DNA from 4 places in the Siminovitchia sp. FSL W7-1587 genome. Region 1 is predicted to be linked to each of the others. Evidence: riboswitches for the same ligand, from Rfam matches in the RefSeq annotation. Region 1 holds a riboswitch; each other region holds the start of a gene.
What was found. Region 1 has a riboswitch for S-adenosylmethionine ahead of NST31_RS19370 (acyl-CoA dehydrogenase family protein). Riboswitches for the same ligand answer to the same signal wherever they lie in the genome.

Region 1 (7,576 bases):
TTCATTTCCCGGGCAACGTCCGACCCGAGTTCTGTTAGTCCTCCTTCGGAGGGCGTTTTGTCCGGATCATTGTATTCCCTGTTGGCTCCTTCACCCAAATCATTGGAATAATTCCATGTAAATCCGATCGCTTTGATACCCAAATCATCATATTGACGCAAAAGTTCGATCGCATTATTCTTATCCATGGAATAAGCGCCCTCTATCGTTGGGACGGCTGCGATGTTGTTATCGCGAACCGCTTTCATGATTTCTTTATACGTTGAAGAAATTTGAAATGTGTCCGGATTGTTTTTCTCCGTCCAATACAATGCATTGATCAGGGCGAGCGTTCTGCTGATACTGCGAGGAGTGTTATTGTAATAGCCGGATGTATATGCCGCAAAAAATGGAACATGGAGGCCTCCTGTCTGAAGCTTTGGTATATCTACCTCAAAAGGTGTATTCTGTCCAATATTCACGCTCGGAAGCCATGTTTCCGGGTCGATGACCTTACTCATTGTATCGCTATGGCCATCAGTAATGATAGAATCAAAATGAATATCGTGCGGTGAATCGGACTTCGCCAAAGCTACGGGAGCCTGAAAGAGGACAAGAAGAACTGTTGCTACGAGGTAAAGCAGCTTTTTTTTCAAAATAAACCCTCCTTTTAAGAATTATTCTACTATTCTAAAATATATATGGGAATAGGACGAAGGATTGGTTTTAGAGCGCCAAAAAAGCCTGGCGGGTCAAAAGGAACCTTTCTAATGATTATTCGTAGAAATAGATAAAGATTCGAAAGGGTGATTGCTTTGCTATGTGGATGTGATCATGGAAAAACAACTGAATTAAAAATAGAAGGAGATATAGGCGCAGATCCGGTATGGTGCCATCATTGTGGGATGAATTTGGAGTTAACAAAGATCCCGATTTCGCAAGAATTGGCCGGGCAACTGTCGGATTGGTGCGCCACTTATGGAGAATGGATTGACTGGGAGAAGGACCGTTTGAAGTGTAATGGTATCGAGCTTGAGGAAGCGCATAATCGAAAAGGGGCTTTATTAACAGAAAAAGTGAAACAGGAAGTCGGTAATGAGTATGTAGTCATATTTTCACCATCAACAAGTGCGCAGCTGTACAAAAGTATCATGGGCGGGCAGCGTGAAACATAAATGGTCGTGAACGATGCTTGAAAGCATAGCCGGCCACGGCTTCCGAATCAGGTTGTCCAGGTGTCATTGCATACATTTTATTCAAATAGTTTCAATAAGTTTATGAAGAATGGATCAGATGAAAATAACGGGGTTTTGAGGAATTGAAAAGAAAGATTCACCGATCGGAAAAAGTGCTTATAACGGGATCGGGTTTCATATTACTTTTTATGATATTTCATGACTGGTTGCCACTCGGGCCACTCAATGATGTTCAAGCAGTTGCCGCGACTCGTTCTACTGGAGAGTTGGTGATCATTACTTTATTCTGGACAGCCCAAATTATGCTGCTTATGGGAATCATATTATGTTTCATCGGCAAAACATATCCTTTTTCTGGGCCAAGTTATGGCTGATGATCCAGCGATCGCTGATCATGGCGGGGGTTCTCCTAGATTGGTGGATTCCTTATTTTTTTGGAATAGGTTCGGCAGATAGAGTAGAAAGCTATCAAGTCATGTTTGGTGAGACACATACTTTTTTGCCTGTTATGAATGGATCGTTCCTAATACCATCCATGTACTTTTTCACTCGACTTTGCTGATTTGTCTTATTTTGACTGTGTAAATCAGCTTTACCAATCAGAATAAATCGGCCATTCAAGCCGCACGCTACATACACAAGCAATAAGCCTTCAGTGCTGGTCCATCCTGTTATTTTGTTCGCGATTGTCAGACCAATGAGGATAGATGTTATTCTTCATTTCAAAAAGTGTTGACTATTTTTGAAATATTGATTATACTCTACACAAGTTAATAATTATTTTCTTATCGAGAGAGATGGAGGGACTGACCCGATGATATCTCAGCAACCAGCAATACGATTGCCCGGTGCTAATTTCAGAAGAATACGGAAGTATTCTAAAGATGAGAATGGATGGAAAAACATGCCCTTCTCTCATCTTTTTTGAGGAAGGGCTTTTTCAATTGAAAAATAGGATTTGGCCTACTAGTCAACTAGCGGCTCTCACTTTAAGGATTCCCTTAGTGAGAGCTTTTTTAATGGGCTAAACCAATATGTAGGAAAAGGGGATAGTTGGTATGGCACTTCATGTTCAAAAGAAAGAAACATATGGCGCAATTAGAGAACAATTAAGTGAAATCATTGATCGTGTTATTCGACCAAATGCTGATCGTCTCGATCGGGAAGGGGCTTTTCCGCTTGAAAATTTAAAAGTGCTGGGCCAAGAGGGTTGGAGCAGTATTTTTCTTCCAAAAGAGCTGGGCGGATTGGAGCTTGATTATGAGGCATTTGGCCTCATTGTTCAAGAAATTGCACAAGCATGTCCATCTACCGCGCTCGTCTATACGATGAACGTTGGAGCGGCCGCTATTATTTATCATTATGGCAACGAAGATCAATGGCATCGTTGGTTGAAGCCATTGCGTAAAGGAAAGTTCGGGACGATTGCCAATAGTGAAAGGGCATCAGGCGGCCAATACTGGCTCAGTCATAGCAGGGCCGAATGTAAGGGGGATGGGTATCTGCTGAATGCGGAAAAATCTTTTGTCACCAGCAGTGGTTATGCTGATTTTTATGTGTTGCTAACGAGGTCTCCTCATGCGGAAGTGTCTTATGACCTTTGTTACTTTATTGTGGATGCGAAACAGGACGGAATTGAAGCGGGTGTGTGGGATGCGCTTGGTGTGCGTGGAAATCATAGTTCTCCCGTTCGTTTTGATCAAATTTTTGTGCATAAACGTGACCGAATCGGTGAAGAAGGCACTGGAAAAACAATAGTCGAGAATAGCCATGTCTATTTATTTGGTTTGGGTGCTGCTTGGGTGGGCACAGCCATTGGCATTTTTCATGAGGCTGCTGCGCATGCGAAAAAATCTTCGGCAAAATATCAAACGATAAGAAATCAGCTTGCCTCGGCAAAGATATTGATCAACAGTTTATCCGCTTGGCAAAAGGATATTGCCGCCCGATTGAATGAATGGATTCAATTAGGCGCACCTCTTCCGAATGAATTACGGACACTGTTGTATCAGTTTAAAGTCCATGCTTCCGAGACGGCCAATCAAGTTGCGCAAATCTCCATGGATGTAGCCGGCGGATTTGGATATAAAAAAGGAACGTTGGAACGTCTATACCGGGATTCGCGTGCGGGCATTGTGATGGGCCCTTCTAACAATCTGGCAAAAGAATTAATCGGCAAGCAAATTGTCGGAGTGGAAACATCCCTTTGGCCTGAATATAACAATCAACAGCAAGGAGAGCGTAGAAAATGACCAGTAAAAAAATGTTATTAAATGCTTTTGTCATGAATTGCCCGGGAAATCAGTCTCCTGGATTGTGGCGGCATCCAGATGATCAATCCCATCGTTATACTGATTTGGAACAGTGGATAGAGTTGGCGAAAACGTTGGAAAAAGCCAAATTTGATGCTGTTTTTATAGCGGATGTGCTCGGTCACTATGATGTCTACGAAGGAACCAGGGATGCGGCGCTTCGGCAAGCCGTGCAATCACCCATCAATGACCCGCTTTTGATTATACCGGCCATGGCATCTGTCACAGAATATCTTGGATTTGGCGTAACCGCTTCGGTGACACATGAGAACCCGTATCCATTTGCCCGCCGGATGTCGACTTTGGATCATTTGACAAAAGGAAGAGTCGGCTGGAATATTGTCACTTCTTATTTGAAGAGTGCTTCATTGAACATTGGCTTGAAGAAACAGATTAAACATGATGAACGCTATGATATTGCCGAGGAATATTTGGAAGTATGTTACAAGTTATGGGAAGGCAGTTGGGAAGATGGTGCTGTTGTAAGGGATAGGGAAAGAAAAATGTTTGTCGATCCAGCCAAGGTTCATGATATTGATCATGATGGCCGTTACTTTCATATACCCGGCGCCCATTTATGTGAACCGTCACCACAGCGAACTCCCGTCATTTATCAGGCAGGCTTATCTCCGAGAGGAAGTGCCTTCGCCGCCAAGCATGCGGAAGGAGTATATATATCAGCTCCCGTCATTTCGATCGCCAAAAAATATGTTAATACGATTCGGAAGCAAGCGGAGCATTATGGAAGAAAAGGTGATGAAATCAAAATATTCAGCTTGTTTACGCCCATTGTTGGCAAAACACAAGTGGAAGCGGAAGCTAAATACAAAGATTATAAAAGTCACATTAGCCGGGAGGGGGCATTGAGTTTATTCAGCGGCTGGACCGGTATAGATCTTTCACAATACGATCCCGACGAACACCTGCAATTCATTGAAAATGACGCAATGCGTTCCAGGGTGGAGATTTTTACGAAAGCGGATCCTGATAAGCAATGGACTATAAATGAAATTGCTGAATTTGTAGGTATTGGCGGAATTGGTCCCGTTGTTGCAGGAACACCGGAAACGATTGCCGATGAGATGGAAAAGTGGGTAAATGAGGCTGGTGTGGATGGCTTTAATATCACATACACCGTCATGCCTGGTTCTTTCGAGGAATTTTCAGAGCTTGTTATACCTGTGTTGCAAGAGCGAGGATTGGTAAAAAAAGAATACGAACAGAAAACATTGCGCGGCCATTTATTTGGCTTTGACCAGTTGGCAAATCATCATCCGGGAAAACAATACTCATGGAAACACTTGTCCACACATCGCTCTTAAGAAAGTTGACTGGACGACTGGAGCCTCTTATGAAAACGAGTAAGAGGCTTTTTCTATTGTGACTTTATTCAATGATGAAGAGGCGGCAAATTGAATGAAACAATAAAGCATATATTTCATGTTTTTTTCTCGCATCATATAGTTGGGGAAAAACAAGAAATCAATATAGGAGCAACTGCTGTAGATTTCAAATAAATTTTACTGTTTAAAAAAGTTGCGCCGATTTGAAAAAGTTACTCATAGATAAAAAAGAAGGGGTTTCGGCTTACCTTATGGAACTAACAGGATAGCAGAGTGAATCTGCGAATAAATGTGGAAATGGTGATGAAAAAAAGCTGGCTCCAAATAGGGAGGAAGGTTAGATAAAAAAATGTTAAATAAATGATAATTTGGTTTATATCATCCACGAGCCCTCCATTTTGAATTTTCCATGTAAAGCCAACTATATATATCCGAGGGAAATGAAATGAGAAATGAACAAGAAATGATGGGGCTTATCATAAACATCGCCAAAGAAGATGAACGTATTCGGGCCGTCTATATGAACGGTTCAAGAACAAATCCGAATGTGCCAAAGGATATTTTCCAGGATTACGATGTTGTTTATGTTGTGACAGAAACAGTATCTTTTGTAAAAGATAAGACATGGGTAAATGCTTTTGGGGATTTAATCATGATGCAAGAACCTGACAAAAATGATTTCGGCGAGGAAATAGATTTTGATTTTACGAGCTCTTACGGATTTTTAATGCTCTTTACAGATGGAAATCGCATAGATCTCCGCATCCAAACAAAAGAAGTTGTATTTGAAGAGTATGGAAAAGATAAGCTCACTCTTCCCTTAATGGATAAAGATCATCTTTTACCGGCAATCCCTTATCCCACTGATATAGATTACCATGTCAAAAAGCCATCCCAAAGTGAATACGATAGTTATACAAACAATTTTTGGTGGTGTTTACAAAACGTTGCAAAAGGAATTTGGCGTGATGAGCTTCCGTATGCAAAGCATATGTTTGAATATACGATAAGAGAATCTTTGGATAAAATGGTTACTTGGTGGATTGGGACACAAGAAGATTTTCAAGTTTCAACAGGTAAATTTGGTACATATTTTAAAATATACCTTCCAGAATCATATTGGGAAATGTACCAAAAAACGTATGCTGATTCTGAATATACAAATATGTGGGAATCAATATTTGTTACTTGTGAATTGTTTAGAATCTTATCTAAAGATGTCGCTAAACACTTTCAATTCACTTATCCAATGAATGATGATAGAAACATGATTCAATATCTTAAACATGTTAGAGATTTACCTTCTGACGCAAAAGAAATATTTTAAGAAAACGGACGCACCCTGTTAATTATGGGGTGCTTACTCAATGAACGGGCGCTTACCATATCTCATGATCCGATTTTTGAGTGCTTGCTCAATATTGAATCGGCGCTTTGTCGACAAGGATGTCAAAAATGCTCACACTTTTTTATAAAGTGAAACATCATTCAGTAGGGCTTTTACTGAATGTTAGTTGAGCGAATCGGGCATGTAGGTGCCGTTTTCTCCCACTTAGACCTTTTGTATTCACTCAAGATTTTGAAGTGGTGTATATGCACCTTACATGCGGGATAAATAAGTAAATGTGTTACAATCATTAGAGCAGAATTGAACAATCTTGTCCTATTTCTCAAACAAGTTATTAGGAATTTGAATCAAACTTACTTCTAAAGCTACAGCTATAAGGAATTGATTTTTTGCGGTAACTGGGTTTTGTCCCATTTCCGGAGGTACAATTCTGGCCGATAAAACGATCTATAGTAGAGATCATGTTTGGGGGGATAATGGTGTCCATCAAAGGTCTTAATCATTTGTTATTTTCTGTTTCTGATCTGGAAAGAGCGATTACGTTTTACCAAAATGTATTTAACGCCCGATTGCTTGTTAAGGGCAGAACGACAGCCTACTTTGATTTGAACGGCATGTGGCTTGCGTTAAATGAAGAAAAAGATATACCCCGCAATGAAATAAGCAAATCTTATACACATATCGCTTTTTCCATTGATGAAACGGAATTTGAAAAAATGTATAAGAAACTGCAAAAGTTGCATGTCAACATATTACCAAGCCGTCCAAGGGATGAAAGGGATAAAAAGTCGATCTATTTTACCGACCCTGATGGACATAAATTTGAGTTTCACACTGGTACGCTGCAAGATAGATTGGATTATTATCGTGAAACCAAATCACATATGACGTTTTTTGAATAAGCGAGATCGAAAAAGCCGGCTCTCCCTTTACGGGGCAGCCGGCTTATTTTATAAAGTGAAACTTCATTCAGTAGGCGTTTTCTACCATCTCCTACTGACTGTTAGTTGAGCGAATCGGGCATGTAGGTGCCGTTTTCTCCCGCTTAGACCTTTTAACTCAAGTCTTGAAGTGGTGTATATGGCACCTTACATGCGGGATAAAAGGGAGATGATGAACCCGCCCGCAGCACCGGTAAAGACGACCAGCCATGGCGGCCATTTCCAATAAACAAGCATACTGAATAAGATGGCGGCGAGAGAAAAGTCCAATGGCGATGAAATGGAGCTGGTCCAGATCGGATGATAGAGCGCGGCAATTAAAATGCCGACAACTGAAGCGTTCACTCCCATAAGGGCACTCGCCACTTTCGGGTTACCACGCAGAACATCCCAAAAAGGGAGAACGCCTAAAATGAGCAGAAAAGCAGGCAAAAAAATGGCCGCTGTTCCCAACAAT
Region 2 (7,576 bases), 1.3 Mb from region 1:
TATTATACATCAGGACAATTGATCCCGCATGTAAGGTGCCATATACACCACTTCAAGACATGAGTTGATACCAAAAGGTCTAAGTGTAAGAAAACGGCATCTAAAAGCCCGATTGGTTCAACTAACATTTCTTGGAAAAGGCATACCAAGAAATGAAGTTTCACTTTATCCCGCATGTAAGGTGCCGTAAGCCTCCCACTTCAAAATTTTGAGTGAATACAAAAGGTCCAAGTGTGAGAAAACGGCACCTAAAAGCCCGATTGGTTCAACTAACATTCAGTAGGAGATGGAAGAAAACTCCTACTGAATGAAGTTTCACTTTATGGTTCGTTTTTTACTCGGCTGATTTTGTTGTGGCCCAGACTCTTTTTCGTGATTTCTAGGAAACGTTTAGGCCGGATATTGATGATTAAACTCGTGCTTTGCAAAAGTATGGCATACCCCAAATTTTTTTAACTAATTCAAAACACTTTCTTGCTTTAGTCTCTTATAGTCTCCACTGGAATAACCTGTTTCCAATAAGACCTCCTCATTATGCTGTCCAAGAAGGGGAGCAGGTTTTGTCAGTTCTCCGGGTGTTTCTGAAAATTTGGCAGGAAAGCCCAATGTTTTGACCGCCCCGGCAGCCGGATGTACATATTCCAGTATCATTTCCCGTTCTAGAATATGGGGGTCACTCAAGGTCTGATTGTAAGTATAAATCGGACCGCAAGGAATTCCGTGTTGTTCTAAAAGCTCCAGCCAATACACGGAATCGCGCTTTGATAATGTTTCTTCAATATCTTTTTCAAGTTCTTTGAGATGAAGCGTGCGCAGGCTGTTTGTCAAATAACGCGGATCTTCCATCCAATTTGGCCGATCGACGACATGCAAACAAAATGTTTCCCATAACTTTTGATTGGCGGCCCCGATTAAAATGAAGCCATCCTTTGTTTTAAAGCCTTGATAGGGTGCGGCGGCACGGTGGGCTGTTCCGGTTTTTCCCGCTACTTGTCCGCTGCCAAAATAAGCTGCTGCTTCCCATACCGTCCAGGCAAGCCCCGAGTCAACAAGAGACACATCAATATACTGCCCTTTTCCGGTTTTCAACCGGTAAATGTAGGATGTCAAAATGGATTGAATGGCTGTTTGGGCGGCAGCCAAGTCGTGAATGGCAATTCCGACTTTGACTGGCTTTCCGCCTTGTTCGCCTGTCATTTCCATGAGACCGGACAATCCTTGCGCCATAATATCGAACCCGCCTTTATTTCGATAAGGACCGGTTTGGCCATATCCCGATATGGAGCAATATATGAGCGCGGGATTTAATTCTTTTAAGGTGTCGTAGTCGATCCCGAGCTTCTTCGCTACCCCCGGGCGAAAGTTTTCTACGAAAACATCTGCTTTTTTGACTAATTCATATAAAATGTCTCGGCCTTCTTCCTTTTTGACGTTCAGGCACATGCCGCGTTTATTGCGATTGACCATCATATACATATGGCTTTCATTGTTGTGAAACGGTCCCATGGCCCGCGTATCATCGCCATTTGGATATTTTTCGATTTTAATGACATCTGCTCCCATATCGCCGAGCACCATCGTGCAGTATGGTCCGGCCAATACTTGTGACAGATCAATCACTTTCATGCCTTGTAATGCTTGATTCATGTCGTTTTCACCTGTTTCTAACTCTGTTAAAGTTCGGACGGCGCTTCTCTAAAAACGCCTGAATGCCTTCCTCGTAATCTTCGGAGCTGAACGAATCGAGAATGGATTTTGCCAATTCTTCATCTTCATCGGTGGCTCCGTCTATGATCTTGTGGATCACCTGTTTTATTCCTGAATTGGCCACCAAAGATTTTTCGGAAATGTTACGAGCAAACTGGATGCATTGTTCCTCCAGTTCGTCAGAAGCATACACATAATCGATCAAACCGATGTCGCGCGCTTCTTCCGCCCCGATTAATTTTGCCGTATAAAGCAATTCTTTTGTCTTAGTTACCCCAATTAGATTCATAAGCCGCTTCGTGCTTTTTACATTATAGATAATCCCGATATTGGCGGCTGTAATGCCGAATGTTCCGTCAGCAGATGAAAAGCGGAAATCGCATGAATTGGCCAGTTCCAGTCCACCGCCAATCGCAAGCCTTTGTATAAGGGCGATCGTTGGCCGGGAAAATCGGTACAACTTTTCAATCGCTTCTAGCGCGGCTTTATTATAGGCTTTTGCTTTTTCGGCCTGGTAGCGGACATCAAGAAATTCGGTAATGTCCGCTCCGGCGGAGAAGGCTGTTTTATCAACGCCGCGGACGATTAAAACTCTAATGGCGGGGTCCTTTTCCAGTTCATCCAAAATAGAAGACAGCTTGCGAAACATCTTGAGCGTAATGGCGTTTTTTTTCTCAGGGCGATTCAAAACGAGAATGGCAATATCTTTATTTCTTTCTACGTATAAAGGATTTGTCATTTGAAACCTCCGGTTGATTAATCGTTTCACTCTTACTCCCAGCTTACGATGATAGAGCCGCGGAACTCTTCTTCGATGAATGTTTTCACCTCATCAGATTGGTAAGCTTTCACAAGCTTTTTCACTACAGCGTCATCTTTATTTTCGTCCCTTACAGCAATGACATTTGTATAGGGCGAGTCCGTTGATTCCAGAAGGATGGCGTCTTCTTTTGGGTAAAGGCCGGCGTCGATGGCAAAGTTTGTATTGATCGCTGCCGCGTCGACCTCGCTGAGCTGCTTGGGAATTTGTGCGGCATCAAGCTCGATAAATTCAAGGTTTTTCGGGTTTTCTTTTATGTCTTTCAGTGATGCTGTCTCTTTCGCATCATTAGCCAGTTGAATGTGGCCGGCTTTTTCCAAAATAAACAGCGCCCGGGAACCGTTTGTCGGATCGTTGGGTAGTCCAAACTTGGCTCCCTTTGGAAGGTCATCAATACTTTGATAGTCTTCCGAATAAACCCCCATTGGATTTAAAATCGTTTTGCCTACAGATACCAAATCGGTATCGTGGTCTTTATTAAACTGATCCAAGAAGGGCTGGTGCTGATAGCTGTTCGCATCCAGTTCACCGTCAGCCAATGTTTTGTTTGGCAGGATATAATCAGAAAAAATCTTTAACTCAATGTCCAATCCGTCTTTTTTCGCCACTTCTTTAACCTTTTCCATAATTTGCTCATGGGGGCCGGCTGTAGCGCCCACAATAAGCTTTTCTTCTTCCGTCTTTGTTCCCGTCGCATTGTTTCCACATCCGGAAACAATAACAGCCAATAGTAATCCTAGTAACAATATTCTAATGTTTTTCATTTTCTTCCCCCCAGTTTTTTGGGGAATATCAAGAAACAAAAAAGCCTCTCTTCTTAAAAAAAAGAAAGAGAGGCTTAGTCATATACTCATCATAACTGGTTCCTCTCTTATCTTTCAAAACACATTCATGTTTTGCAGGATTTAGCACCTTTCTATTTTTAATAGATGGTTGCCGAGCTTCATTGGGCCAGTCCCTCAGCTACTCTTGATAAGAGAACGCTATTTCATTTACTTGTATTTCCCTATTATTTAAGAATGTAAAGCATGGGATAGATAATGTCAAGTTCATTTTTGGAAGTGGGCGAATATGGTACATTGTCAAAAGGCAGTGGTATAATGGACACATCAATATGCGGGAGAGAATGTAATGAAGAAATACATTGAGGCTTTAAAACCAACGGTTTACTCGTTGTTTGACCATTTTCACAACCATCCGGAGGTAAGCTGGAAAGAATATAAAACGACTGAATATATCCGGGATTTTTTAGTCAAAGAAGGATTTGCCGTTCAAACATTTGATGATGGCACTTGCACCGGTCTTGTAGCTGAAGTTGGAGCAGGAGAGCGGTGCGTTGCTTTGCGTACGGATATAGATGCTTTATGGCAGGAAGTCAATGGAAAATTTCAAGCAAATCATTCATGTGGTCACGATGCCCATATGACGATGGCAATTGGAACGATGTTGTTGCTCAAAAAAGTGGGATTTCCCGAAAATGCCAAGCTGAAATTTATTTTTCAACCGGCAGAAGAAAAAGGAACAGGCGCTTTAAAAATGTTGGAGAAAAAAGTGCTCGATGATGTAGATTATTTATATGGTGTTCATTTGCGACCTATCCAGGAACTGGAAGATGGTTATGCGGCACCTGCGATCCTTCATGGCGCCGGGATGTTTTTATCAGGTGAGATCAAAGGGGACGATGTTCATGCAGCAAGGCCCCATCTAGGAGCGAATTCCATTGAAATTGGCGCATCCATCGTGCAGCAAATCCAAGGCATTCATCTTGACCCGATGGTTCCCTATTCGGCAAAAATGACCAAATTCCAGGCAGGCGGCGCAGCGAGTAATATTATCCCTGGCAACGCATCCTTCAGTTTGGATGTAAGAGCGCAGACAAATGAAGTACTTGAGCAATTGGCCACAAAAATTGAACATATCGTCGCATCACTTGAAAAGCTTCACAACGTTAACATTCAGTTGGAGACGAAAGCGCATATCGCGGCTGCGAAAGCGAATCATGATGCCATTCGTATGATGAGAAAGGCGATTGTTGCAGCACTCGGAGAGGACAGATTGGAAGAGCCCATTGTTACATCCGGAGGGGAAGATTTTCACTTTTACACATTAAAAAAGCCACAGCTTAAAGGAACCATGCTAGGGCTCGGGTGCGGGCTTGCACCTGGTCTTCATCATCCGGAAATGACGTTTAATCGTGAGGCCATGCTTTCAGGTATAGAAGTTTTAGCTTACGCGATATTGAAGACATTGGAGGGAGGATTCAAGCATTGAGTTCGGAAGTACTCATTAAAACACTACAAAGTGTGGAGGAAATGGCTCTTGTAAAAGAATTGGAAGAATTGGTATGGAAGTGGGATGCCATTCCTGTTCACCAAACGGTTACGGCCATAAGAAATGGGGGCCTCATCGTAGGTGCCTTTCATGACGAGAAACTTGTTGGTTTCAGCTACAGTTTTCCGGGATTCTTGAATGGAAAGGTTTATTTATGCTCTCATGCGCTTGGCATCCATCCTGATTATCGGGTAAAAGGGATCGGCTATCAGTTGAAAGAAAGGCAGAAGTCTGAAGCAAGAAAGTTGGGCTATGACATGCTCACATGGACTTATGATCCGCTTGAAAGCCGAAACGCCTATTTGAATTTGACCAAACTTCGCTCAGTCTGCAATACTTATATCGTCAATTCATATGGCGAGGGGAAAGACGAGCTGAACAATGGCTTGCCGACAGACCGATTCAAAGTAGAGTGGTGGATCAATAGTGATCACGTAGAAAAGCCGTCTTCTTTTAAAGTAGATAAGAGTAACGCTTTTCAGGTGCCGTATCAGGAAGGTGAGGGAGGTTTACCGCGACTGGGAAATTTGGACCTTCCTTTTTCCGCCGAACAAATAGTAGTTCCCGTGCCTGCATTTTTCCAACAAATGAAAAAAGAAGACATGGGGCTCGCCATAGATTGGCGAATGAAGACAAGATCGATCTTCCGACAGCTTTTTAATGCTGGATACACGGCTGTGTCACTCATTCGCCATGAAGATGCGCCAGTTCATCACTACCTGCTTGTGAAAAGGTCTGAGCTGCAATTGGATGAAAAAGCAAATTAGTTAAACCGATTGCGGGGGTGAGAAAGTCCTCGACAGCCTCATTCGGCTTTTGATTGTGCCCAGTTTTCTGGAACGAAGAGGAGCCCTATAAAAAAGCTTGTAGAGAAAGAAGCGATTTTCTCTGCAAGCTCTTTTTTTACGGTATTGGGTGTGCCGTTTCAGCTGTTGAAATCCGTTCTTTATGGATGGTAACCCGATCCAATTTTTCACGGTCGACAGCAAAGCCGATCCCGGGACCAGTTTGCACTTGAATAATCCCGTGGTCCATCGTTACTTCCGGCTGGATGATGTCCTCAGTCCAATAATGGGAAGATGGCGCCGTATCTCCCGGAATCGTAAAGTTCGAGAGGGATGTCAAGGCGATATTGTGTGCCCTGCCAATCCCCGTTTCAAGCATGCCGCCGCACCAGACGGGAACACCGTTGTCTTTGCAAAGGTCATGGAGCCGCACCGACTCGCCAATTCCTCCTACGCGTCCAATTTTAATATTGATAATCCGGCAACTCCCCAACTGTAGTGCTTTTCTCGCATCTTCCAGGCTGTGGATGCTTTCATCGAGGCAGACAGGGGTTTGCAATTGTTCCTGAAGGGTGGCATGGTCGATAATGTCGTCATGGGCAAGCGGCTGCTCGATCATCATGAGATTGTATTGATCAAGTTTCTTCAAATGATTAATGTCATTTAATGTATAAGCAGAGTTGGCATCCGCCATGAGTGGAATATCCGGAAACTCTTTGCGTACGGCATCTATATAATCAAGGTCGGCGCCTGGAGCAATTTTCACTTTTATTTTCCTGAAGCCTTCATCCACATATTCAGCGACTTTTTCAACGAGTTTTACAGGCGAGCTTTGTATGCCGATGCTTTTGCCCACTTCAATCTCTGTTTTTGTGCCGCCGATCAATTCGGATAAAGCGATGTTGTTTTTCTTGGCAAATGCGTCCCAGATCGCGGTCTCAATCGCCGATTTGGCAATTTGATTTCTTCTGACAAAAGTCAGCATATCATGCACTTCAAGCGGATGTTGAATCGTTTTGTGCATCACTTTCGGAATGAGAAAATCTTTTAACATATATGTGGCTGTATACGTTGTTTCCTCATTATAATACGGCTCATCACTCGTAACCGTTTCGCCCCAGCCGGATACACCTGATTCGTCGACCGCTTCTACAAGGCACACATGTTTTTCCAATGCGGTGCCAAAGCTTGTCGTAAAAGGCGCAATCAATTTCATTTTAATCGTATGAAGAACAACCTCTGTCAATATGACGGGTTTCATTGTGACTCCCCCTTTGATTATTCGTAAATAAAGCATACGCTACTATCATCGCATTTTCAATTGACCCCGCAGGGCATTTTTATCTTCTAAACCAATCTGCATGTTCATCCATATGAACAAACGGGATGTCTGTATCCACTTCGCCTGTGATTCGTTCCATGGAAATGTCTTTTCCCGCGAGCCAAGCGCCAAAATCCAAGACAGTGGGAAATTGATCACCGCCAAGCGCAAACCAGACTTTCAATTCATTTGGAAAATAAGCGGCCGTATGAATCGTCCCTGCCCAGCTTGCATATAAATCGGAAAATATGCCTTTATCCGTGTCATTAAGCAGATGAAAGGCTTCTCGCGCTTCGCTCAAATGGGCCTGGTGTTCTTCCAAGATGGCAAGCCTTCTCTTTGAGTCGACGAGATGCCCCCGGTTTTCATGTTGTAATAGTTCAAAATGATTCGTACATATGCGTGATTCCCGAACTTTTACTTCACGTGGTGTCGCTTCTGCGATGAATGTTCGGCCACTGCGATCATGCATAATGTAACTAAAAGAATGCCGGTGGGGAATTTCTTTTAAAAGAGCCACGGCCTCCTCTACATGTGCACACGTTTCCAAAACAGTCCTGTTGATCATGCTGCAAATGAATCCGTCACCAGGTTTCTTCCGATTCATGAAAT
Region 3 (7,576 bases), 1.6 Mb from region 1:
ACCATGTAAATACCGAAAGATAAATGATGCTGGCCAATAAAAAGCCTAGTAAACCTATGAGTACGACATATGCGACCATGCCCAAACCAATAATAAACAGTTGACGTTTATGAATATGTTCGAACAGCTTTGGGCGTTCTTTTCTTACTAAAACGACTGCCAAATACATCACACTAAGAAACAGCAAAATGATACTTACTGTGCGCGGAAAAAGGTAGCTCATTTCATTTAGTCCCTTTGTTTTCCATATGGCGGCCAACGATAAAAACACCAGGACCAGAGAGAACACAAGATCATACGACATGTTTCGCCTGATCACTTCAAACACCTTCTCTCGCTTTTGATTTCAGAATACTTGACACGATTGGACCTGCTATAGAAATGATACATAAAATGATTAAAACAACCGTAACAGGCCTGGAAAAAAACAGTGTCCAGATGTTTCCAGACGCTTTTCCAAGCAAAATCGATTGGATCAACCCTCTTTCGGCAATCGGCCCCAGTATGAGGCCAAGCACAATCGGGGCTGGATGAAAACCGGCATTTTTCAAGACATAAGCTATTAAGCCAAACCCAACGAGCATGGCAACATCCAACAAACTGTTTCTGATCGTATAAGTTCCCACAACCGTCAAAAAGACAATGGAGGGAGCAAGATACCAGATAGGCAGCGTAAGCACATTTCCAATCGTTTGTGAACCGATTAGACCAAAGAACAACATGATCACGTTTGCCAAAATAAACGCGATTAAAAAGGTATAAACGAGCCCCGGATGGTCGTTCATAAGGTTTGGTCCGGGGGTAATTCCTTGCATCATAAGCGCTCCAAGCATGATAGCGGCCGGTGGCGCTCCCGGAATGCCGAGTGACAAAAGCGGAACCAGTGATCCTCCGACCTCTGCGTTATTGGAAGTTTCAGCCGCCATTACTCCGTCCATATTTCCCTTGCCAAATGATTTTTTGTCTTTGGAAAACCGAATGGCAGCATCATAAGAGAGCAGTGCTGCCACATTGCCGCCGGCTCCGGGAATAATGCCGGTAATAATGCCGATAAGCGACGAACGAATGAAAAAAACCGGTTTTTTGATGATATAGAAAAAGATTTTCTTAGAAATGCCCTTTTCTTTTTTTAGCGCCTTTTGCGGCTTGATTTTATTTTCAATCATTGAAATTACTTCCGGGACACAAAAGAACGCGATTAATATGACAACCATATCCAACCCCGATTGCAGGCCGGAAAAGCCGAACGTGTATCTGGATTCCCCACCAACTGGAGAGATTCCGACCGTTCCCAACAACAACCCGATACAACCCCCAATCAATCCCTTTAGCAAAGATCCCGAAGAAAGGGTGGCAATCATCGTTAAGCCTAGTACCGCCACCCAAAAATATTCCGAAGGGCCAAAGCTGAGCGCCCACTTTGCTAATATGGGCGTTAAAAACAAAAGAGCCATACCACCGATAATCCCGCCTATTCCCGAACTCATGGCCGCGGCGATAAGAGCATGGGCGGCTTTCCCTTTTTTCGCCAATGGAAATCCGTCAAAGGTGGTGGCGATTGCGGACGGTGTACCGGGGGTATTGATCAATATGGCTGAGATACAGCCGCCATAAATGCCGCCCACATATAAGCCGCCCATCGTCATCAGTGACATCTCCGGCTGCATCGTAAAAGTAAAAGGCAACAGAAGTGCCAAAGCCATCGTGGCGGTTAACCCGGGTAATGCCCCCACAATCATGCCCACTAATACCCCGGTGCATAAGAGCAGGATATTGAAAGGGTCCGTTAATGAGCTCATCACAGATGGAATCGAATCAATCATCTTTGCGCCTCCCGTTCTGTATCTCAGGGCTTATTCCAGGACCAATTGGGCGGTGGTCACTCAACCTTTGCCTATATGATTATTCCATTCCTGTATAGAAAGTTCCGCATTGCCTCATTTTCAATAATTGGCAGCATGTAACCCTACTGTTTTTCCAAAATATCCGCAAACTCCTTCGTTTTCTGTTCAATATATTGGACTGATTCTTCATGGCCCATTGCTTTTGGCTCAAAGCCTTCCTCATACATCTGATCTTTCACCCCCGGCTCCTCCAATATGTTCAGGAAAGCCTTTTCCAATTTGTGAATGATCTTTAGATCGGTATCCGGCGGCGCTCCTACCCCGCGATCAATCGAGGCGGTAATATCGTAACCCTCTTCGATAAATGTAGGAACTTCCGGCATCGGTTCGAATGTTTCTTCAGACCCGATGGCAAGAATTTTCATGTCTTCGGTATATTTTAATAAATCGCTGGAATTCGCCAATACAGCGTCCGTATTGCCTCCCAGAAAAGCTTGCATAGATGGGCCCGCCCCGTCAAACGGCACATATTGCAACTCAATCCCTGCCACATCTTGAAGCTGTAAAAAGGCGATATGATGGCCGGAATAGTTGCCTGATCCCGCGACCGTGATCGACCCCGGATTTTCCTTTGCTTTTTGAATAAAGTCATCCAACGAGTCAATCCCGCTGTCTTTACCGATAGTCAACGCGATTGGCGTTGTCTGGAAAATGGCTATAGGCACAATATCCTCTGTTTGATACCCTGTATCTTCATTGGCAAGCGGCTGCAGGATGATATGCGGGATGTTGATGCCTGCGAGAAAATATCCATCCGCCTTTTGATTCACCAACTCACTCCAGCCTACAGAACCACCACCGCCAGGTTTATATTGAATAACAATTTTTTGCTTTAAATATTTCTCCAGAAATGACTGCTGCCGCCGGGCCTCGATATCAGACTGTCCGCCTGGTTCAAACGGGATGCTGTACGTAATGGATTTTTCAGGAAACTGCCCTTTTCCATTTCCGCCACTTGCAGAACAAGACATTAATAACAAAGCGGCGCAAATAAATGAAACAGCAGTTACCCACTTTTTCTTCATGGGGTAAACCTCCCTTGCTCGGATACGGCAAATTCTTAATGATTATATTCAGATTGACGGAAGATGATTCGAACTTTATGGAGATGAAAAAGATCAAAGCGCCATACATGAGCTCCTCGGGAACAATCCATTATCTTCCAACCCACAACCCCATAAGGTTTTTTTCGGTTTAACCCCAAAAAGATTATTGTTTTAATGTTGTTATCTTAACTTCTTATTCTATAGATTCCCCTGGATTACCATAAACAAAGAGTCTGAGACACAACTCAATCAGCTGATGAAAAAACGAACAATAAAGTGAAACTTCATTCAGTAGGGCTCCTACTGAATGTTAGTTGAACCAATCGGGCATTTAGGTGCCGTTTTCTCCCACTTAGGGCTTTTGTATTCACTCAAGATTTTGAAGTGGGAGCCTTACGGCACCTTACATGCGGGATAAATTATCCCAGGTATAATACGCAAGCTTTTAGCGTAGTCAAAATAGGTAGACTCCTGCGGGAATAGCTCGAGCTGAAGATCCCGCAGGAAAGCGATCTTTGCTTTCCGAGGAAGCTGAAGCCGTGCCCGCGGAAAGCGAAATATGTTGACGTAGCGATGTTAGGGATTTTTTACACAAATAAACCGAACAATTCATTTATAATTGTTCGGTTTTTGCTATTTCGTATTTGCTTATGTCCCAGCCCCTACAATATACATATGTGGTTAGACATCTCGTCCTTTACGTTCAAAAAAAAACAACCTCTTGAAAAATGTCGTTAGGTTTTACACCTGATGTAAAGCTCGGTGATACTAGTACATATTTAAAAAAGCTAAAAATATTTCCGTAAATGTTTTTTGTTTAAAATTATGTATAATCTTATTAAAAGGAGATGATCATAATGATAAAGTACAGACGTTTTTTATATCTCAGCTTTATCGTTTCTATAAGCATAGTCTTAATCTCTCCTTCTCAAGGAAAATCGTATGGACTTCCTTTTAACTGGGTAATACATCATGGACCTAATAAATTAACTACTACATTCCTCCTTTTTTCTCCTAAGAATTTATCAACTACTGAATTTATCCCCTCTGCATTTTTATTAAATGTGTTTATTATCTATTTCTTAATAATTGGAGTATATAAATTTTTGACAAAGATAAATAAAAATCGTCAAACAAATTAATTTTATAAATTTGCTCTTTCATTGCGTTCCAAAAACTTCTCCTTAAAAACTAAAGAGTCCAATAATTCAAAACCCAAGAATGTTGATTTTAAAGCTTGGGTTTTACTTTTTGATTTTCAGTTTCCATGAAAAATTTGTTGACATTTTTTCTAACTAAGGATAATATCTATGTAACAATTGAATTTGAAATTCTCTTATAAAGAGCGGCGGAGGGACTGGCCCTGTGAAGCCCGGCAACCATTCTTGTTTGACGAAACAAGAACAGGTGCTAAATCCTGCAAAATACTGTTGTATTTTGAAAGATAAGAGAGGTAAACCGATTTACTTACAATGTATATCCATGCCTCTCATTTTGGGAGGCATTTTTCATTTTGAAGAAAAAACCTCCCCGTATGTGATTTTCAACATACGCCTTAAATGCAGACTAAATATATAAAGAAAAGAGGAAATGACATGCACAAATGGTTATTAACTAGTTTCGTTGTGTTGCTAGCACTTACCCTTGCCGCATGCGGTGGAGGAAAAAGCAGTGAAAAAGAAACTGTAAATAAAGAATCAACATCTGAAGGTCTTCTCAGCGACGGCAAATTGACAGTCGGCGTAACGGCCGGACCGCACGAGCAAATTGTGGAAAAAGTAAAAGAGCTTGCAGCAAAAGAAGATTTGGAAATAGAAGTAAAAGTTTTCACCGACTATGTCATGCCGAATATCGCTTTGGACGAAAAAGAGCTTGATCTCAACGTATTTCAGACGATACCTTATTTAGATCAATTTAAAAAGGACAGAAACCTGGATCTTGTAAATGTGGGCGAAACAGTAACGTTCCCGATGGGTATTTATTCTTCCAAAGTAAAAGATGTGCAAAAACTGCAAAAAGGGGCAAAGCTCGGTTTGCCTAACGATCCTACAAACGGCGGCCGCGCTCTCGTTTTATTCGAAAAAGCCGAATTGATTACACTAAAAGAAGGCTCGGGAAACACGCCAACTGTCAAAGATATCGAAGAAAACAAAAACAACTTTGAATTTGTGGAATTGGAAGCATCCCAAATTCCCCGTCAGTTGGAAGAACTGGATGCGGCGGCGATTAATACCAATTATGCGATCGAACATGGATTCAAACCTGGAAAAGATGCTATCTTTATCGAATCGAAAGATTCTCCATGGGTAAATATTGTTACGGCAAGAGCCGAGTCCAAAGACGACGAAGCGATTCAAAAGTTTTTGGATGTGTACCGCTCTGATGAAACAAAACAATTTATTGATGAAACATTTGAAGGATCTGTCATTCCTTCCTGGTAAGGAATGAAGGGGGCCACCCGTCCCCGAATATTCTTCCAGCCATTACGGGTTTGAAAATAAAGCATGAAGGAGCAAATACACATGATCGAATTGGCGGGAATTTCAAAGACATTTAAAGGCAAGCAAGGCTCTATTCACGCATTAAAGAATGTGTCACTTTCAGTGAAAAAGGGTGAAATATACGGTGTCATTGGATACAGCGGCGCAGGAAAAAGCACGCTCATCCGTTGCGTCAATTTATTGGAAAAACCGGATACGGGTTCTGTAAAAGTAAAAGGGATCGATTTAACAAAGCTGTCTACCAAAAAACTTCGCGAAGCCCGCAGTAACATCGGAATGATTTTTCAAGGCTTTAATTTGTTAAAGACGGCTACTGTTTATGAAAATATCGCCCTGCCGCTGAAACTTGCCGGATTCAGCAAAAAGGAAGTGGAAGAGCGGGTCAAGAAATATATAAAAATCGTTGGACTCGACGAAAAGCATCATGCCTACCCGGCCGAACTGTCCGGCGGGCAAAAACAACGGGTAGCCATTGCCCGTGCGTTGGCTTTCGAGCCCGAAGTCCTTTTAAGTGACGAAGCGACAAGCGCATTGGACCCTGATACAACGGAGGCCATTCTGGAATTGCTGTTAAAAATCAATAAAGAGCTCGGCATCACGATTTTGTTGATTACGCATGAAATGAACGTCATCCAACGAATTTGCGACCGTGTGGCCGTCATGGAAAAAGGGGAAGTAATCGAGGAAGGAAAAACGAAAGACCTCTTTACTTCACCGCAACATCCGACGACGAAGCGGTTTGTCAGCAATCTGTTTACACATAAAATACCAAACGACATGCTGGAAAAATTAAATGAAAGCGGCCAAGTCGTTACTCTCTCTTTCTTCGGGGAATCAAGCGGCGAACCAGCGTTGGCCACTGTTACAAAGAAGTTTGATATATATCCAAACATTCTATCAGGCAGCATTACACATTTAAAAGAAGATACCTTTGGCCAGCTTGTCGTTCATATGAAAGGTGATCCGGCCGAAATTCATAAAGCCATTCGGTATTTGGAACAAGATCAGGTTCATGTGGAAGGTGTGAAGATTAGTGACGAAAATAAACGAGTTTCTTGACAACTGGGGCGCTGATATTTGGGAAGCCATCATCCAAACCTTCCAAATGGTCGGAATCTCTTTAGGAATATCCATTTTAATTGGCTTGCCTTTGGGAATCATGCTTGTTTTGACCCGTCCGGGAAAAGCTCTCGGCAATAAATTTGTTTTTGGTGTTTTAAACGTATTGATTAATATTATCCGTTCAGTTCCATTTATTATTTTGTTGTTCTTTATTTTGCCTTTTACAAAATTCATTGTCGGAGTAACGATTGGTGTAAAAGGGGTGATCGTGCCGCTCGTTATTTATACAGCGCCCTATATCGCCCGCTTAATGGAAACCGCCCTCTTAGAGGTGGACCGCGGAGTGATTGAAGCATACGAAGCGATGGGGATGAAAACAAGGCATATCGTATGGCACGTGCTTGTAAGGGAGTCCCGCTCATCCATCATTCTTGGTTTAACCATTGCCACCATCTCCTTAATCGGAGCAACGGCCATGGCGGGACTTGTCGGCGGCGGCGGTCTTGGCGACCTTGCTTACCGCTACGGACACCTCCGTTACGAAGTCGATGTGATGTATGTAACAGTCATCTTGCTCATCATCCTTGTGCAAGGGCTACAGTCGCTTGGCAACCGCTTGGCAGCCAAATTGAAAAAAGACTAATCAACCATCAAAAAAAGAAAAGAGGAATGGCAATATGAAAAAGTGGCTCTTATCCAGTTTACTCCTCATACTGATCGCCGCCCTTACAGCTTGCGGAGGCGGCGACAAAGAAAACGCGGGAGATAAAGACGAAAAAGCGAAAGACCTGCTCAGTGACGGAAAGCTGACTGTAGGTGTCACCGCAGGTGAACATGAGGAAATCATGGAAAAAGTAAAAGAACTGGCCGCAGATAAAGACCTGGAAATTGATATAAAAACTTTTTCCGACTATCTCATTGTGAACGAAGCACTGGCACAAGGAGATCTTGATCTGAACGTATTCCAACATGAACCTTATATGAACAAACAAAAAGAAGATCGCAACTACGATATCGTCAACGTCGGAAATACGATTACGACCCCGATGGGTGTATATTCCAA
Region 4 (7,576 bases), 640 kb from region 1:
GAGGCAATGGGTTCTGTTTTAACGAACAAGTATGCGGAAGGGTATCCGGACAAACGGTATTACGGAGGATGTGAACACGTAGACGTTGTTGAAAAATTGGCGATTGCCAGGTTAACGGCTTTATTTGATGCCCATTTTGCCAATGTTCAGCCCCACTCCGGTGCTCAAGCGAATACGGCTGTTTTCTTCTCGATGTTGGAGCCGGGCGATAAGATCATGGGGATGAATTTATCACACGGTGGGCATTTGACTCATGGAAGCCCCGTCAATCTGTCAGGAAAATGGTTCGATGTCGTCGCTTATGGTGTAAGAGAGGATTCCCACTTGATTGATTATGACGAGGTGGAAGCCATCGCTTTAAAAGAGCGTCCTAAAATGATCATTGCCGGTGCAAGTGCATATCCGAGAATCATAGATTTTTTCAAGTTTAAAGAGATTGCGGACAAAACGGGAGCCATTTTAATGGTGGACATGGCCCATATTGCCGGCCTTGTAGCCAGTGGCCTTCATCCTTCTCCCGTCCCGTATGCGGATGTCGTTACGAGTACAACACATAAAACATTGAGAGGCCCGCGCGGGGGAATTGTTGTGACGAATGATGAAGATGTGATGAAAAAAATAAACAAAGCAGTGTTTCCAGGCATTCAAGGCGGACCGCTCATGCATGTGATTGCTGCTAAGGCGGTGTCATTCAAGGAAGCGCTTCAACCGGACTTTAAAGCGTACACTCAACAAATTGTGTCAAATGCCTCAAAACTTGCTGAAACCTTATTAGAGACGGGGGCCCGGCTCGTTTCAGGCGGAACGGATAACCATCTTGTCTTGTTGGATGTGCGTGCTTGGGGACTGACTGGAAAAGAAGCGGAGCATTTGCTGGAAGCAGCAGGCATCACCGTCAATAAAAATACAATTCCATATGATCCGGAAAGTCCATTCGTGACGAGCGGGATTCGGATTGGAACCGCTGCTGTCACAACCCGCGGAATGAAAGAAAAAGATATGGAGCTCATTGGTCGCGCTATAGCGGATATTTTAAAGAGCAAGGGAGATCCGGCTGTTACGAAGCGCGTGCAAGAAACGATACAGCAACTTTGTCGCGAATATCCCCTTTATCAAGAGCTATTGGTTAGATAAAGTGGGGTGGCGAAAGTGATTTATAACAGTTGTTTTGATATTATCGGTCCAATTATGGTGGGGCCTTCCAGCTCTCATACGGCTGGTGTCGTGTCCATCGGAAAGTTTGCTTATGATCTTCTTGGGGGTGTTCCCGACTATGCCCATATCACTTTCTATGATTCGTTCGCGGAAACATATCGGGGGCATGGGACAGATAAGGCCATTTTAGGCGGCCTGCTTGGCATGGATACGGATGACCCGGGTATTCGCTATGCCTTCGATCTTGCGCAAGATGAAAAAATGAACGTTACGTTTCAAATGGAGAACCAATGTTCTTACTTTGACCACCCTAATACGCTAATGGTTGAAGTCAGAAGGAAAGGCAAGCGGCTGGAAATTGGAGGTGCATCCCTGGGAGGGGGGCTTTCAAAAATTTTTTACATGAATGAGCATCGGCTGGATCTGTTGTTGAATACCGAGATTGATATGGAGTGGATCAAAGAAACATATCTATCAGAAAGCAGGTGAAAAGAATGGAATTCTCTTCGATGGAAGAGCTGCTCCAACAGTGTCATGAAAAAAATTGGGGAATTGGCGAGCTTATGCTGGAATGGGAAGCAAGCAAGACCGGCCGAAGCCAGAAAGACATTTTCGAGAAAATGAAAGAGCGGCTTTTGAGGATGAAAGAAGCGGTTGAAACAGGCATTGAAGACAAGTCAACGGCTCCAAGCGGTATTTCGGGCGGTGACGCTTACTTGCTGCAACAATATAAAGAGAAAGGCAATTACCTGACAGGAAGCATAACGGTCGATGCCATGAAGTATGCGTTCGCGACTTCCGAAACAAATGCAAGGATGGGAGTCATTGTGGCCACGCCCACCGCCGGTTCTGCCGGAATCCTTCCAGGATGTATTTTTGCCCTCAGGGACAATACCGACATTCCATTTGATGAACTGGTGATGGGCTTGTTTACTGCCAGTGCCATCGGATATGTGATCGCCAACCGGGCTTTCATTTCGGGGGCGGCAGGCGGATGCCAGGCCGAGGTGGGATCCGCAACAGCCATGGCAGCGGCCGCCATCGTTGAAATGAATGGAGGTTCGCCTAAACAGTCGGTGCAGGCAGCGGCCATGGGGCTTAAATCACTGCTTGGACTCGTGTGTGATCCGGTTGCCGGGCTTGTCGAAGTGCCTTGTATTAAAAGGAATGTCATCGGCACTTCAATTGCTTTTACAGCGGCGGAAATGGCTCTTGCCGGCATTCAGAGCAGAATTCCGTGTGATGAGGTCATTGGAGCGATGTATGATATCGGGAAAAGCATGCCGCGGACTTTAAAGGAAACAGCGCTCGGCGGATTGGCCGCTACCCCGACGGGAGAAGAGTTAAAGCAAAAAATAATGGGGAAACCGTGTTTAAGAAATGTGAATTAATATCAGTGAAGAGGGATGAAGTCATGGTAATCAACATAACGGATACAGCTTTAAAGGAGTTAAGGGAACTTGTGTTGGAGGAAGGAATTTATCCCCGGATAGACGCTGATATTTCGGGGGGCTGCGGTATGGCTGTCAAATGTAGAGTTGTTTTTGATGAACCGCGTCGAAATGATTCAATTGTAGAGTATGAACATATTCAGATTCGGCTGGACCGGTTTACAAAACGGATTTTACAGGAAGAAACAAATATTGATTTCACTGAAGAACTTGGCTTTTTTATCAACGAGAGCTTTGTTGCCAGTGATTGTATGATCGAAATCGTATAGGTTCAAAAATGAGAGAAGGGAACAGTATCCAGCTCCTTTCTCTCTTTTTTATGGCTATTGAGGCGTTTTTTCAAATCCGGATGCAATGAAAGGATGGGCTGGTCTCCACATTATGCATCCTTGGGCCCTGACGGAGCTCCCCAAAACAGCTTTATTCACATAAACTACTTCTGCGAGTTAACGTCAACTGTGAGAAAACAGGAAGCGCCATTTTAAAAGCAAAAAAGTTTGCAGAGGCATATTTTCCTCCGCAAACTTTTCAATCATTATTTAGCTATTGGTCCACCCAGTTGTTTGATGAGTTTATCAACATGTGAAAACTTGGAGAAGTTTTGATCGAACTTGCCAGCCAATTCTTTGGCTTTCGCATAGTAGGCTTTTTCATCAGACCAGGTTTTGTTTGGTTGAAGTACTTCATCAGGCACTCCAGGAACGTGGAGTGGAATAGAGAGACCAAATACTTTATCTTGAACGGTTTCAACGTTTTCTAATTCTCCATTTAGCGCTGCTTGAACCATGGCGCGTGTGTAGCTTAAATTCATTCTGCTGCCGACTCCATATTCTCCTCCGGTCCAGCCTGTATTAACGAGGAAAACCTGGACTCCGTGCTCATCAATTTTCTTTCCGAGCATTTCAGCATATCGTGCAGCCGGGAGCGGTAGGAATGGCGCTCCGAAGCATGTCGAGAATGTCGCTTCAGGTGATGTAACGCCTCTTTCTGTTCCAGCGAGCTTGGACGTGTACCCGCTCAAGAAATGGTACATGGCCTGCTCCTTTGTTAACTTGCTGATTGGAGGCAGTACGCCAAAAGCATCGGCAGTTAAAAATACGATAACAGAAGGATGGCCGGCGATGCTTGGTTCAACGATGTTGTCGATTGCCTGGATTGGATAGGCCGCTCTTGTGTTTTCCGTCAGCGTTGTGTCATCATACAGCGGTTCGCGTGAATCCGGATCAACAATGACATTCTCTAAAACAGAACCAAATGTAATGGCATTATAAATTTGCGGCTCTTTTTCTACTGATAAGCCTGCCGTTTTTGCATAACAGCCGCCTTCAACGTTAAAGACTCCGTTTGGAGACCAGCCGTGCTCGTCATCACCGATTAACCGGCGGTTTGGATCGGCAGACAATGTCGTTTTGCCTGTTCCGGACAATCCGAAGAACAATGCTACATCGCCCTCAATTCCAACGTTGGCCGAGCAATGCATCGATAAGATGTCCGCTTCCGGGAGAACATAGTTCATGACAGAGAAGATGGATTTCTTCATCTCTCCCGCATACTCTGTTCCACCGATTAAAACAATTTTTCGTTCGAATGACACGATAATAAACGTTTCTGATTTTGTGCCGTCAACTTCAGGGTTCGCTTTGAAGCCTGGAGCTGAAACAACAGTAAATTCAGTTTGATGTTTTGCAAGTTCTTCCGCGGAAGGGCGTATAAACAGCTGATGGGCAAAAAGATTATGCCAGGCATATTCATTCACGACTTGGATCGGTAAACGGTACTTTTCATCAGCTCCGGCAAATCCTTTAAAAACAAAAATTTCATCTCTTGATTGTAAATATTTGATCACCTTCGTGTAGAGCTTTTCAAATACATCTGAAGAAATGGGCTGGTTAACGGAACCCCATTCAATTTTGTCTTTTACAGATGGTTCCTCTACAATAAACTTATCCTTAGGGGAACGGCCTGTATATTTTCCTGTTTCGGCGCGCACTGCACCTGATGCAGTAAGAATTCCTTCATTGCGGTTTAATACTTTTTCGACCAGCCGAGGAACTGATAATTGTAAATGAACGTTTTGCCCATTTATTAATTGAGTTAATTCGCTTTTGATGCCTATTGAACTCATTCCTTACCCTTCCTTTGTTTTGATTTTTAAGTTTTAGGTACTTGAGAATTAGTATAACACATTTAAATGAATAGTCTATACTATTTTTGAAGATTTCATGAACATGGGCTGGCATTTCATTATATACCCTATTTCTTTAAAAAAAGCCAGAAAAGACTCTTTTTCATGAAAATATCGCCCGATTTTCCAAGATCTTTATATAATTAAGGGTTCCCTGTTGACATCGTTTTATCATTTAGGTTATGATTTTATAATGAATGGATACTCTTATCCTGAGATGGTGGAGGAAACAGGTCCTTTGAAGCCCGGCAACCTGCTATGAGCAAGCGAGTATGCTTGACGAATAGAAAGGTGCTTACCTGTAGCAAGGTCGAAAGCCTTGGACGATAAGAGTGAAAGGCTCGAACACGATGACAAAACCTTTCCTCAATGATTTACTGTGGGGAAAGGTTTTTTTGCTTTATTTGGCAAGTTCGCATGAAAATGCTTCATATGAAGCATTTTCTATTGGATCCATTATTTTTATTGTTAAAAGGAGGAGCTTTGATGTCCAAAAATCGGCGGTTATTTACATCTGAGTCCGTTACTGAGGGACATCCGGATAAAATTTGTGATCAAATATCTGATGCCATATTGGATGCCATCCTTGCCGAGGATGCAAATGCCCGTGTGGCTTGTGAAACATCCGTTACGACCGGGCTTGTTTTAGTTGCCGGGGAAATTACAACATCTACTTATGTTGATATTCCAAAGATCGTTCGCGACACTTTGAAAGGCATTGGGTATACACGTGCAAAATACGGCTTTGATGCCGAGACATGTGCGGTCATTACTTCGATTGATGAGCAATCGCCTGATATTGCTGCGGGGGTAGATGTCGCCCTTGAAGCAAGAGAAGGAGAAATGAGCAATGAAGAAATCGAAGCGATCGGAGCAGGAGACCAAGGGCTTATGTTCGGCTATGCATGCAATGAGACGAAAGAGCTGATGCCGCTTCCCATATCGCTAGCTCACAAACTTTCAAGGCGGCTGGCTGAAATCCGCAAGAACGAAGTGGTTCCGTACTTGCGCCCCGACGGAAAAACGCAAGTAACGATTGAGTATAACGAAGACGGAAAGCCTGTTCGTGTGGACACGATTGTCATTTCGGCCCAGCACCATCCAGAAATTACCTTGGAACAAATTCAACAGGATATAATAGAACATGTCATTAAGCCAGTCGTGCCTCCCGAATTAATGGATGATAAAACCAAATATTTTATCAATCCCACGGGACGCTTTGTTATTGGGGGACCTCAGGGAGATGCGGGGTTAACAGGAAGAAAGATCATCGTCGATACGTATGGAGGCTATGCCCGCCATGGAGGCGGCGCCTTTTCCGGAAAGGATCCTACGAAGGTAGACCGCTCTGCGGCCTATGCCGCAAGATATGTGGCGAAAAATATCGTGGCAGCGGGTGTTGCGGATAAATGTGAAGTGCAGCTCGCGTATGCGATTGGTGTCGCCCAGCCTGTTTCCATTTCAGTAGACACGTTTGGCACCGGAAAAGTGGATGAAGAAACACTTGTAAAAGCGATTCGGAAAACCTTTGACCTTCGCCCGGCAGGGATTATTAAGATGCTCGACTTGCGACGTCCTATTTACAAGCAAACGGCTGCTTACGGCCATTTTGGCCGGGCGGATATCGACTTGCCTTGGGAGAGGACCGATAAGGCTGATGCCCTTGTCAGCTTAACTTCTGTGTAATTTGATGCAGCGGAGCCGCATAAGTGCGGCTTCGCATTTTTTTACCTGAAAGAGCCAAAAAATTGTGTCATTGACATCAGTTATTGATGTGGGAGAATAGTTAATTAAGTAAGAAATATTTGGCATTGGGGGAATGATGATGAAAAAAAGACATACCTTTGTTGAATTGAGGGAATTTTTCGCCGATGGAACATGTGCTTGTGAGTATCCGAATTTGGGAACGAAAGAGCGAAAAAGAAGTAAGAAGGTGATAAAAAATGCTTAAACTTCCTGTCATCGTAGCGCCGATGTTTTTAGTATCAACGCCCAAAATGGTTATTGAAGCGGGGAAGTCGGGCGTCATCGGTTCCTTCCCGCTTTTAAATGCTCGTCCTGCTGAAGTATGCGCGCAGTGGCTTGAAGAAGTGAATAAAGGCTTGGCGGGAAAGGCTTGGGCTGTAAATTTGATTTGTCACAGAAAAGCAAATAAACGATATGATGAAGATATTGAGCTAATCCGGACATATCAACCGCCGATTGTGATTACATCTCTGGGAAATCCCGGTGAAGTGCTGGACATTGTACATGGATATGGCGGACTTGTTTATTCGGATGTTGCTCATATCAGCCATGCGAAAAAAGCGGCACATATAGGAGTAGATGGATTGATTTTAGTATGTGCTGGCGCCGGAGGGCACGGTGGTACGCTGAATCCGTTTGCTTTTATCGCGGCGGTAAAAGAATTTTATGATGGAACAATTATTTTGTCGGGGGCGATTTCTACGGGGAAGGATGTTTTGGCCGCGCGAGTAATGGGAGCTGATTTTGCCTATATGGGTACTCGTTTTTTGGCTGCACATGAAAGCAATGCGGATGATGAATATAAAAACATGGTGCTTCAGTCCACCATTGAAGACATTCTTTATACAGATGCTTTGAGCGGAGTCCACGCGAATATTCTGATTCCCAGCCTGATCAAGGAAGGGATTGATCCAGAGACATTAAAGCCGAACGAAAAGGTGGATTTATCGCATTTGGTTAACGTGAAAGCATGGCGCGATATTTGGTCTGCGGGCCAGGGAATCACCACTGTCAAGAAAAAGGAAACAACGAGGGAAAT

Region 2: another riboswitch for S-adenosylmethionine. It lies ahead of NST31_RS13485 (MetQ/NlpA family ABC transporter substrate-binding protein); the one in region 1 lies ahead of NST31_RS19370 (acyl-CoA dehydrogenase family protein).
Region 3: another riboswitch for S-adenosylmethionine. It lies ahead of NST31_RS12125 (MetQ/NlpA family ABC transporter substrate-binding protein); the one in region 1 lies ahead of NST31_RS19370 (acyl-CoA dehydrogenase family protein).
Region 4: another riboswitch for S-adenosylmethionine. It lies ahead of metK (methionine adenosyltransferase); the one in region 1 lies ahead of NST31_RS19370 (acyl-CoA dehydrogenase family protein).

Annotation. Positions count from the first base shown of each region.
Region 1 covers NZ_CP150169.1:4,135,211-4,142,786, forward strand. Annotated here, with positions in the region: gene NST31_RS19355 (dipeptidase) at 1-635, opposite strand, end outside; gene NST31_RS19360 (hypothetical protein) at 786-1,154, shown strand; gene NST31_RS19365 (hypothetical protein) at 1,298-1,549, shown strand; SAM riboswitch class I at 1,958-2,066, shown strand; gene NST31_RS19370 (acyl-CoA dehydrogenase family protein) at 2,234-3,427, shown strand; gene NST31_RS19375 (LLM class flavin-dependent oxidoreductase) at 3,424-4,809, shown strand; gene NST31_RS19380 (aminoglycoside 6-adenylyltransferase) at 5,276-6,157, shown strand; gene fosM (FosM family fosfomycin resistance protein) at 6,658-7,080, shown strand; gene NST31_RS19390 (chromate transporter) at 7,267-7,576, opposite strand, start outside.
Region 2 covers NZ_CP150169.1:2,875,179-2,882,754, forward strand. Annotated here, with positions in the region: gene NST31_RS13475 (CoA transferase) at 457-1,647, opposite strand; gene NST31_RS13480 (enoyl-CoA hydratase/isomerase family protein) at 1,655-2,446, opposite strand; gene NST31_RS13485 (MetQ/NlpA family ABC transporter substrate-binding protein) at 2,479-3,291, opposite strand; SAM riboswitch class I at 3,396-3,506, opposite strand; gene NST31_RS13490 (M20 peptidase aminoacylase family protein) at 3,659-4,798, shown strand; gene NST31_RS13495 (GNAT family N-acetyltransferase) at 4,795-5,625, shown strand; gene menC (o-succinylbenzoate synthase) at 5,762-6,904, opposite strand; gene NST31_RS13505 (C45 family peptidase) at 6,984-7,576, opposite strand, start outside.
Region 3 covers NZ_CP150169.1:2,572,569-2,580,144, reverse strand. Annotated here, with positions in the region: gene NST31_RS12140 (tripartite tricarboxylate transporter TctB family protein) at 1-319, opposite strand, end outside; gene NST31_RS12135 (tripartite tricarboxylate transporter permease) at 321-1,823, opposite strand; gene NST31_RS12130 (tripartite tricarboxylate transporter substrate binding protein) at 1,967-2,929, opposite strand; SAM riboswitch class I at 4,284-4,401, shown strand; gene NST31_RS12125 (MetQ/NlpA family ABC transporter substrate-binding protein) at 4,546-5,391, shown strand; gene NST31_RS12120 (methionine ABC transporter ATP-binding protein) at 5,473-6,510, shown strand; gene NST31_RS12115 (methionine ABC transporter permease) at 6,494-7,156, shown strand; gene NST31_RS12110 (MetQ/NlpA family ABC transporter substrate-binding protein) at 7,191-7,576, shown strand, end outside.
Region 4 covers NZ_CP150169.1:3,496,061-3,503,636, forward strand. Annotated here, with positions in the region: gene glyA (serine hydroxymethyltransferase) at 1-1,134, shown strand, start outside; gene NST31_RS16535 (serine dehydratase beta chain) at 1,150-1,644, shown strand; gene sdaAA (L-serine ammonia-lyase, iron-sulfur-dependent, subunit alpha) at 1,650-2,546, shown strand; gene NST31_RS16545 (iron-sulfur cluster biosynthesis family protein) at 2,570-2,875, shown strand; gene pckA (phosphoenolpyruvate carboxykinase (ATP)) at 3,142-4,731, opposite strand; SAM riboswitch class I at 4,996-5,124, shown strand; gene metK (methionine adenosyltransferase) at 5,278-6,477, shown strand; gene NST31_RS16560 (nitronate monooxygenase) at 6,735-7,576, shown strand, end outside.